3 regions of the Pseudoxanthomonas sp. LH2527 genome follow, and region 1 is predicted to be linked to each of the others. Evidence: predicted binding sites of a transcription regulator. Region 1 holds the regulator's gene; each other region holds the start of a gene.
What was found. The regulator HrcA, encoded in region 1, represses chaperone genes, less so after heat shock. The targets are predictions, from matches to a motif close to TTNGCACTCNNNNNNNNNGAGTGCNAA.
Positions count from the first base shown of each region.

Region 2: the regulator HrcA is predicted to act here: its motif matches at 2,001-2,027, upstream of rpoH (RNA polymerase sigma factor RpoH).
Region 3: the regulator HrcA is predicted to act here: its motif matches at 1,337-1,363, upstream of MMG85_RS15235 (LD-carboxypeptidase).

Region 1 covers NZ_JAKZBW010000001.1:121,475-124,750, reverse strand. The annotation lists gene dnaK (molecular chaperone DnaK) at 1-171, opposite strand, end outside; gene grpE (nucleotide exchange factor GrpE) at 282-803, opposite strand; gene hrcA (heat-inducible transcriptional repressor HrcA) at 845-1,894, opposite strand; gene recN (DNA repair protein RecN) at 1,985-3,276, shown strand, end outside.
Region 2 covers NZ_JAKZBW010000004.1:116,927-120,202, forward strand. The annotation lists gene MMG85_RS04055 (hypothetical protein) at 1-981, opposite strand, end outside; gene rpoH (RNA polymerase sigma factor RpoH) at 1,111-1,989, opposite strand; gene MMG85_RS04065 (metal-dependent hydrolase) at 2,182-3,024, opposite strand; gene MMG85_RS04070 (dipeptidase) at 3,099-3,276, opposite strand, start outside.
Region 3 covers NZ_JAKZBW010000030.1:16,813-20,088, forward strand. The annotation lists gene MMG85_RS15230 (hypothetical protein) at 1-1,290, opposite strand, end outside; gene MMG85_RS15235 (LD-carboxypeptidase) at 1,444-2,493, shown strand; gene MMG85_RS15240 (hypothetical protein) at 2,580-2,846, opposite strand; gene MMG85_RS15245 (YkgJ family cysteine cluster protein) at 2,857-3,165, opposite strand.

The sequences.
Region 1 (3,276 bases):
CTGGCGCTTGGCCGAGGCACCGACCAGCACTTCGCCGTCCTTCGTGTAGGCCACGATGGAGGGCGTGGTGCGGTCGCCTTCCGAATTCTCGATGACGCGGGCCTTGCCGCCGTCCATGATCGCCACGCACGAGTTGGTCGTGCCCAGGTCGATGCCGATGATCTTGCCCATGATGGATCTCGCTCCCTAGCAAATTCTGATGTTGGACCCGGCGCCCGGCCGGGTGGATGGTCCCGATATAGGGATGCGATGGCGCGGTTCAAGCGCCATCGCGGCGGTGTTCAGTCGTGCCTGGCCACCACGACCAGCGCCGGACGCAGCAGGCGGCCGTTGAGCACGTAGCCCTTCTGGAACACCTGCACCACGCTGCCGGGCGCCGCGTCGGGCGCGTCGGCCTGGCTGATGGCCTGGTGGTGATCGGGGTTGAAGGCTTCGCCGGTGGGGTCGAGCAGCACCAGGCCGTTGTCGCCGGCGACCTTGAGCAGCTGCTTGAAGGTCAGTTCCAGGCCGTCCTTCAACGGACTGGGCTCCGTGCCCGCGGCCGCCAGGCCGGCGTCGAGGCTGTCGAACACCGGCAGCAGGTCGCCCAGCAGGCGCTCGTTGGCGAACTTGCGGGCCTGCTCGATGTCGCGGGCCACGCGCTTGCGCTGGTTTTCCAGGTCGGCGCGCTCCAGCAGCGTGGTGGCGCGCAGCTGGTCCAGCTCGTTGCGCAGCGTTTCCAGCTCGGCCAGCAGCGCGGCATCGGCCTCGGGGGACTCGGGCGCCTGGCCCTGAGCGTCGTCGTAATCGTGTTGTTCGTTCATTTCGGTTCCCTGGCGGCAGGTCCAGCCGCCCGACCGGGAACCTATGGGGCCGTGGATTCCGGATTCAAGGCCGCGCCCAGGACATCGGCCGCGGCCTGCACCACCGGGATGACCCGGTCGTAGGCCATGCGCGTGGGCCCGATCACGCCCAGCACGCCGAGTACCTGCCCGCCCGCCATGTACGGCGCGGTCACCACCGACACGCCGTCGTGCGGCGCCAGCCCGGTGTCCTCGCCGATGAAGATGCGCACGCCCGGGGCGCGGATCGTGCGTTCCAGCAGCTGCAGGATCTCGCGCTTGCGGGCGAAGGCCTCGAACAGGTCGCGCAGCCGTTCCAGGTCGGACAGCTCCTGCACGCCCATCAACCGGGTCTGCCCGGCCAGCACCACGTCGTCGCCGGGTGGCGTGAGGGCCTGTTCGGCCAGCTCGATGGATTCGGCCAGCAGGCCTTCCATTTCGGTCTGTGCCCGGCGCAGGTCGTGCAGCAGGTTGGCGCGGATCTCCGACAGCGGCCGGCCGGCGAACTGGGTGTTCAGATAGTTGGCGATACGCTCCAGCTCCGACCGCTCGTAGACGCGACGGGTCTCGATGACCCGGTTCTGCACGTCGTTGTCGGCGAACACCAGGATCGCCATCACCCGCTGGCCATCCAGCGGCACGAAGTCGATGTAGCGGAAGGCGAACTGTTCCCGCCGCGGCACGCTGACCACGCCGACGAAGTGGGTCATCGCCGACAGCAGCTCGGAGGCGTTGCCCAGCAGGGCCTGGGTGCCGGCGCCGGCCGACAGTTCGGCACGCAGGCGCGCCACCTCGCCCTCGCCCAGCGACTTCACCTGCACCAGGCTGTCGACGAACACCCGGTAGCCCTGCGCGGTCGGGATACGCCCGGCGGACGTGTGCGGCGAACTCAACAGCCCGACCTCTTCCAGTTCCGACAGGATGTTGCGGATGGTCGCCGGGCTGACCTCCAGCCCGGCGTGCCGGGCCAGCGTCTGCGACCCTACCGGCTCGCCGTCGCGGATGTAGCGCGAGATCAGCGTGCGCAGCAACTGGCGGGCGCGCGGATCCAGCGGGGGCGATGGCGAATGCATACCCGTTAGATAACGTCGCACCGCCCCCTTTGCAAGCGGACCGTCGCCGCTGTCTCAGTACGTGAGCCGGCTCCGCTTACAATCCGCCGCATGCTCAGACACCTCGCCCTCAAGGATTTCGCCGTCGTCCGTGCCGCCGAACTGGAATTCGGCGATGGCATGACCGTCATTTCCGGTGAAACCGGCGCCGGCAAGTCGCTGCTGGTGGACGCGCTGGGTTTCCTGTCCGGCCTGCGGGCCGACAGCGGTGTGGTCCGCCACGGCGCCGAGCGCGCGGAACTCTCGGCCGAATTTGCCGCTGCCGCGGGATCGCCGGCGCAGGCGTGGCTGGCCGACAACGCGCTGGACGACGACGGCCAGTGCCAGTTGCGCCGGGTGATCCGGGCCGATGGCGGTTCGCGCGCCTGGATCAACGGCCGCAGCGTCACGCTGTCGCAGCTGACCGAACTGGCGAGCCGGCTGGTGGAAATCCATGGCCAGCACGAACATCAGGCCCTGCTCGCCCGCAACAGCCAGCTGGACCTGCTGGACGCCTTCGCCCGCAATGAGGGCGAACGGACCGCCGTCCGCGACGCCGCCCGCCGCTGGACCTCGCTGCTGCGCGAGCGCGAACAACTGTCCAGCCAGGGTGATGTCTCCGACCGGATCAACTATCTGGAACACCAACTGGCGGAACTGCAGCGCGAGGACCTGGCGCCCGCCGCGCTGGAGACACTGGTGGCCAGCCACCGCCGGCAGGCGCACGCCGCCGGCCTGATCCAGGCCTGCGATGCCGCCCTGGGCGAACTGGCCAGCGACGATGCGCCCTCGCTGACGCGCCAACTGCAACAGGTCCGCGCCGAGCTTGCCCGGCAGGCCGAACACGAGCCCCGCCTGCGCGACGTGGACGCATTGTTGGAGGGCGCCGCGATCCAGATCGAGGAGGCCGTGTCGCTGCTGGGCCAGGTGCGCGACGACCTCGACGGCGAACCACTGCAGTTCGACGCGCTGGAGCGCAAGCTCGCCCGCGTGCACGACCTGGCCCGCAAGCACCGGGTGCCGCTGGACGGCCTGCAGGAGCAGCACGACCGCCTGGCCGCCGAACTCGAATCGCTGCGCGGGGCCGGCGAGCGCCTGCTCCAGCTCAACAGCGAGATCGACACGACCCGGGCGCAGTGGCGCGATGCCGCCGCCGCCCTGACCCGCACCCGCCAGCGCGCCGCCAAGGCACTGGGCGAGACCACCACCGCGCTGATCGCCGAGCTGGGCATGGGCGGCGGCCGCTTCGAGATCGCACTGGAAGCCCAGGACAGCGAGCGCCCCGACCCGACCGGCGCCGAACGGGTCGAATTCCTGGTCTCCGCCAACGCCGGGCAGCCGCCACGCCCGCTGCGCAAGGTCGC
Region 2 (3,276 bases), on a different contig from region 1:
ACGCCCGCGGCCCTTATCGCCCACCAGGTTGAACACGAAGGCGTCGATGCCCTCGGCCTCGCCGCTGGCCATCATGTCGATCTCGAACGTGCTCAGCGTGCCGATATGCTGCTGCACCAGCGGATAGCGCTGCACGGCCTCGCGGGCCTGGCGGGTGAAGATGTTGTCGTGCATGTCGCCGAACAGGTCATCGGCATCGACGCCATCGTCCGCTTCGTCCTCGCCCGGCGGTTCGCCATCGAACGGCAGCCGACGACCATCGGCCAGCGTCAGCACGCCCTTGCCGAGACGTTCGGTATCGGCGCTGACGGTGATGAAATCGGCTTCGAGTCTGCCACGGCCCTTGTCGCCGGTCAGGTCGAACACGAAGGTATTCATGCCCGGCGCCGCGCCCGTCGCGTCGCTGTCGATCTCGAACGCGGTGATCTGCCCGATGTGCTGGCGGATCAGCGGATAGCGTTGCGCGGCGTCCTGTGCCTGGCGGGTGAAGAGACCGGCACCGGTCTCGAGGTCTTCATCATGGTCGTGCCCGTGATGATCATCCTCGGCCGCCAAGGCATCGGCATCGCCTTCGATCGCATGCTCGGTGCCATCCTGCATGACCAGCACGCCGGGACCGAGCGCCTCCTGCGTAGCGCTGACGGTGAGGAAGCGCGCCGTGACGCGGCCCTTGCCGCGGCTGCCTTCGACATCGAACACCAGTACATCGGGGCCGGGTTCGTCCATGCTGGCCGCATCGTCCAACGCCACCTTGCGGATCGCGCCCAGATGGGCGGATACCACGGGATCGACCTGCATCGCGGCACGCGCCTGGGCGTCGTACTCCTCGCGATCGATGCTGAAACGCACGCCGCGTTCTTCGCCCTGCGACTTGGTGTTGTCGCTTCCTGCGGCCATCGCCGGCGCGATGGCCGCGCCCGTCAGCACGCCGCACGCCAACACCACCGCCAGTCCCCACTGCCGCTTGTTGCCCCACCCCATGCGCTGCTCCTTTAGATGTCGTGCCGCCCCAGGCGGATCGCGGCGTAGTGGACCACATCCGTCGCCGGTCGGCACCAAAAAAAGAGGCCCCACAGGGGCCTCTTCGATATCGCATCACTAAGCAGCAGGTCAGGCCGCGAACAACGCCTTCATCTTTTTCAGCGCATTCGCTTCGACCTGGCGGACGCGCTCGGCGGAGATGCCGTACTCGTCGGCCAGTTCCTGCAGCGTGACCTTGCTTTCGCCATCCAGCCAGCGGCGCTTGATGATGTCGCGTGAGCGCTCATCGAGGTTCGCCAGCCCTTCACGCAGCAGTTCCATCTGGTTGTCTTCGCTGTCGGCACGCTCGTAAGCCTGCGACGGATCCTCGTCGCGCGCCACCAGATAGCTGGCAGGCGAAGGCGGCGCATGGTCCTCGTCTTCATCCGACGGCGCATCGAAGCCGATGTCGCGGCCGGACAGGCGGGATTCCATCTCCATCACTTCGCGTTCGGACACGTTGAGGTCCTTGGCGATGGCGCTGACTTCCTCGGCATTCATCCAGCCCAGGCGCGTCTTCGACTTGCGCAGGTTGAAGAACAGCTTGCGCTGCGCCTTGGTCGTGGCGACCTTCACGATGCGCCAGTTCTTCAGGATGAACTCGTGCATCTCGGCACGGATCCAGTGCACTGCAAAGCTCACCAGGCGCACGCCCATGTCGGGGTCGAAACGCTTGACCGCCTTCATCAGGCCGATGTTGCCTTCCTGGATCAGGTCGCCCAGCGGCAGGCCGTAACCGTTGTAGCCGCGGGCGACGTGCACGACGAAGCGCAGGTGCGAATGCACCAGCTCGCGGGCGGCGTCGAGGTCTTCGTCCTCGCGGTAACGGTTGGCGAGCGAGCGCTCGTCTTCGACCGTCAGCACCGGGATCTGGTGCACGGCGCTGATGTAGGCGTCGAGCGATCCAAGGGCACTGGGGATCGGCAGGTTATTGGCGACCAGGGCGGTAGTGGGGGTCATCTGGCTCATGGGCAAGGATGTTAGCAGTCAGGGGGTTCGACTGCTAACCGTGCCGGAAGTTCCGTATTGTTCCAGCCGTGCAACGACAGGACACGTGCCGGACCCGCGGCCGGATAGTCTTTGGAATCAGGGGTTTGCGAATCCGGCGCGCGACGCCTGATCCGTGGCCGTCCGCAGGCTGAAGCACAGGCGGGTTTTCATTCAGGTTCGCGGCGGCATTGCCATGATCGAAGGCGGCTCCGCAGCGGCCTGCCGCGCCAACACGGTGGCGGCCAGGGCATCGGCGTCCGCCAGACGGGAGGGATGGAATCGGGGACGCAGGTAGTCGCGCAGGTGTCCAAGGGTGCGTCGAGCCATGCCGTGCCCGGCGCCGAGGTGATGCGTCAGCTGCCGCCACGTGGCCATTCGCCACAAGCGGCCATCCTGCGCGAGCAGCAACGCCGCCAGACTGGCGAGCAACAGATAGAAGAGCGTGGTGGTCATCACCGCACCGATCACGCGCACGGGATAACGGGGCGATACCGCCTGCAGCAGATCGAACGCGACCGCGCGATGCTCGATCTCCTCGGCAAAATGCCACTCCATCAGGTCGCGCACGCGCGGATCGGCGTTGGCGAGGATGGATTGCGCCAGGAACTCGTAGCCGAGGAACGCATTGATGTGTTCGACGCAACTCACCAGCGACACCCGCAGCCATAGCGGCGCCACCCGGTCCATGACCCGGAAGAGGCCACGGTCCACCACACGCTCGATGCCGCGATACGCATAGCCCTGCGCGTCCAGGTTGTCCCAGTACCGCTTGTGCGCCACGCCGTGCTGCGCCTCCTGCCGGATGAAGGCCTGACAGCGCTGGCGCAGGCCCTCATCCTGCAACCGCGGCGTGCAGGCATTGAGCGTGCGGATGTAGAACGCTTCATTGGCCGGCACCAGGACGGTGTAGGCGTTGAGCAGCGACGACACCACTTCGTTGCCCGGCAACCAGTGCCGCGGGATGTCGCGAGAAAGCGTCGCGGTGAACCGCCGCGCCGTGATGGACTCTTCCATGACGTCTACCTCCGTGGCGCAGACCGGAATGTTGTCTTGCCTCGCATGCATGGACGTGGTGGCCGCGAAAGCCCTCAGTCCTTTGCGATCGCTCGGGCTTCCCTGATCACCCGCAATAGGTTGCCACTCCAGATCTTGCGGATATCCTGCTGCGTGTAGCCGGCGGCAAGCAGTGCCTCGGTGACCCGCGGCAGCGCGCTGACGTCTTCCATGCCCACCACGCCGCCACCGCCGTCCCAATCCGCGCCGATG
Region 3 (3,276 bases), on a different contig from region 1:
CAGGTACTCGCCCGGGATGTGCTGCTTGAGGAACAGGGCGCCGTCGACTTCGTAACCGGCGGTGGACACCGCCAGGTCGATCGAGAAGGACACTTCGCTGCCGGCGGTGATCTTCGAGCTGTCCAGGTAGACCGAGAACAGCACCGGCGCACGCGCATTGCGGATGAGCGTACCGTCCGGGCCAAACAGTTCGGCATATTCGCGGCGCACCGCGCTCTCGTGCGCCTTGGTGCGCGAGGTCAGGTCGTAGGTGTAGGCGCCGCGTGGCGCCACCGTGGTCTCGATGTAGTACGACGAGGCGATCTTCTTGCCGCGCTTGCGTGCCTGTTCGATCTCCGGCGGGAACGGCAGCGCGCTGATGTCCAGCCGGGCGGTGGCGCTGAGGTCGCCGAACAGGAAGCGCGAGAGGTTCTGGTAGCCCTCTTCGGAATTGACGATGCCGAAGAAGCCGCTGTGGCTGCGGTTGACGAAGGCGCGCGGGCTGTTCGCCACGTAGGCGTTCTCGATCCGCACCAGCCCGTCGCTCATCTGCCCGGCCGCCATGGACGACAGGCCGTGCGCCACCGCGTAGTCGCGGCTGTTGGTACCGACCAGGCTGAAGAAGCGCTCGGGCGGGAAGCCGGAATCGCCGAGCGTATTGACCTTGTCCTTCGGCACCTTGAGGTACTTGGCCATCACGCCGCGGTTGAAATTGTCCATGTCGTTGATCGACAGCAGGCTGGGCACGTTGATGCCGCCCATCTCGATGCCGTTGTGCGGAGTGGCGTAGGTGAACACCTTGTCCACCAGCCCGCGTACCTCGGCGCTGGCGATGTCCGGGTTCTGCAGCAGGCAGCGGCAGATCAGCCCGCCCATCGAATGCGCCACCAGGTAGACGCGGAAGGCCTTGCGGTCGGCTTCGCTGTTGCCGCAGACGCGGTCGCGCAGATCGGTGATGCGCGCGGCCAACGCCTTGGCGGCGTCGGGGATGGACAGTGCCTTGCCGTCGCCGAAGGCGGGATCGGCAGCATCGTAGTAGCGGTGGATCACGATGCTGCGCGGCGATAGCTTGCCGGCGTTCTCGGCGCCGGCCGCATAGGTGTCGCGGTAGTCGTAGTCCTTCATCAGCCGTACCAGCGGCGATTCGAACACGAACTTCACGATGCGCCCGTCCTGCGCCTGGCGGATCTTGGTGGAGCCGGCCTCGAAGCCCATGTATGGCGTGGAGGTGGTCTGGATCACCTCGTCGCGGGTCATCGCGTAACCGCGGACGTAGATGATGGGATAGAACGGTCGCTGGATCCTGGCCATGGGGTTCGCTCCTTGCAGTGCCGATGGATACCACAGCTCTACGACAAAGGCAGTGATGGTGGGCCAGTGGCAAGGCGCATGATGATGCGTGTCCGCCGCACCCGCAGCGGGTACGATGAAGGCCCGATCCATGCGATGTCCAATCGAGGTGGCATGAACAGGCGACATTTCCTTGGCAGTGCGGCCCTGATGGCCGCTGCATCCACCGTACCGTTCGCGGTCGGTTCCACCGCCTCGGCAGCGCCGTCGCGCGCGCGCCTGCTGCCGCCGGCGCTGAAGCCCGGCGACACCGTGGCGCTGGTCAGTCCGTCCGCCGCCACCGACGAGCCGCTCGACCTGCAGCTAGCTCGCGAGGCCATGGAAGCACTGGGCCTGAAGGTCAAGGTGGCGCCGCATCTGGCCGCGCGTCGCGGCCATCTGGCCGGCACCGATGCCGAACGTGCCGGTGATCTCAACGCGATGTTCGCCGACCGCGAGGTGAAGGCGATCATCTGTGCGCGGGGCGGTTCCGGTGCGGCGCGCCTGCTGCCGCTGCTCGACTACGGCATGATCCGCCGCAACCCGAAGATCCTGCTGGGCTATTCCGACATCACCGCCCTGCACAACGCGCTGCTGTCGCAGGCGGGGCTGGTCAGCTTCCATGGCCCCATCGGCATCGGCAGCTGGAACAGCTTCAACGCCGACCAGTTCCGCCGCGTGTTCTTCCAGCGCGAGCAGATGCAGTACGCCAACAGCGCCGACAAGGGCGATGAACTGGTGCAACGCAAGAACCGCACCGTGACGATCACCGGTGGCAAGGCGCAGGGCGAGCTGGTGGGCGGCAACCTGTCGGTGCTGGTGGCGCTGGCGGGTTCGCCGTACCTGCCGGACTTCAGCGGCAAGATCCTGTTCCTGGAAGACGTGTCCGAAGCGCCGTACCGCATCGACCGCATGCTCAGCACGTTGCGCCTGATGGGTGCGCTGGACAAGGTCAAGGGCATCATCTTCGGCGAATGCACCGAGTGCGATCCCGGCGGCGGCTACGGCTCGCTGACGCTGCCGCAGATCTTCGACGACTACTTCCTGCCGCTGAAGGTGCCGACCTACCGCGGCGCGATGATCGGCCACATCCGCCAGCAGTTCATCGTGCCGGTCGGCGGCAAGGTGGAGATGGATGCGGACGCGGGCACGTTCCGGATGCTGGAGCCGGTGTTCGCGGGCTGAACCCGTCTATCGCGGCTTGTGGCCGGGGCGGGCGGGGGTGACCTCCGCCATGCCGCAAGCAACGCCCCGCCGCGCCGATGCCCCGGTCAGCGCCGCGCCTTGGCCGGGCTCTTGTCGGCCTTCGCCGGCGAGGACGACGCAGCGCTCACCTGTCCTATCTTCAGTAGGGTGTTCGTCGTTCCCATGATCTCGATGGTGCCGCCCGCGCGACGGAACGCGTCCATGTCGGCGGCGATGGTGTCGCTGGTCAGTGCGCCACGCGGGCTCGCGGGGCGACGGGCGAACACGCGGCTGGCGCCCTGGGCGCTGTCGGTGGGGGCGTCGGCTGAGGCGTTCTTGCGGGGACGGGCCATGGAAGTTCCTTCAGTAGAGGGTGAGCGGAATGCCGCGCGATGTGCGATCGAGATACTCGGCACGCACGTCGCGGCAGTAGGGGCCGGCCATGACGAAGCGGCGGCAGATGTCGGGGCGGGTCTCGTAGATCGAGCAGCACATGCGCGCCGCGTCGATCGCCACGCACCAGCCTTCCTCATCGCGCGCCATCACGTGCAGGCCGGCGTCGGTGTAGGAGGTCAGGTGCTCGGGCACCCGGTCTTCCGGCTGCAGGACCACGGTCAGCCGGCAGCACACGGCATCGCAGCGCTCGCACAGCGGGACGGCCACGGCGTTCATGGTCGCGATGCCGGGCGCAGCCAGCCACCGCGAGGCGGAACGCCGGGGCGGGGAAGGACAGGCAAGGGGTAGCGAGGCATGGAGCGCTCCCGGTGAGACGTCCACCCCGTG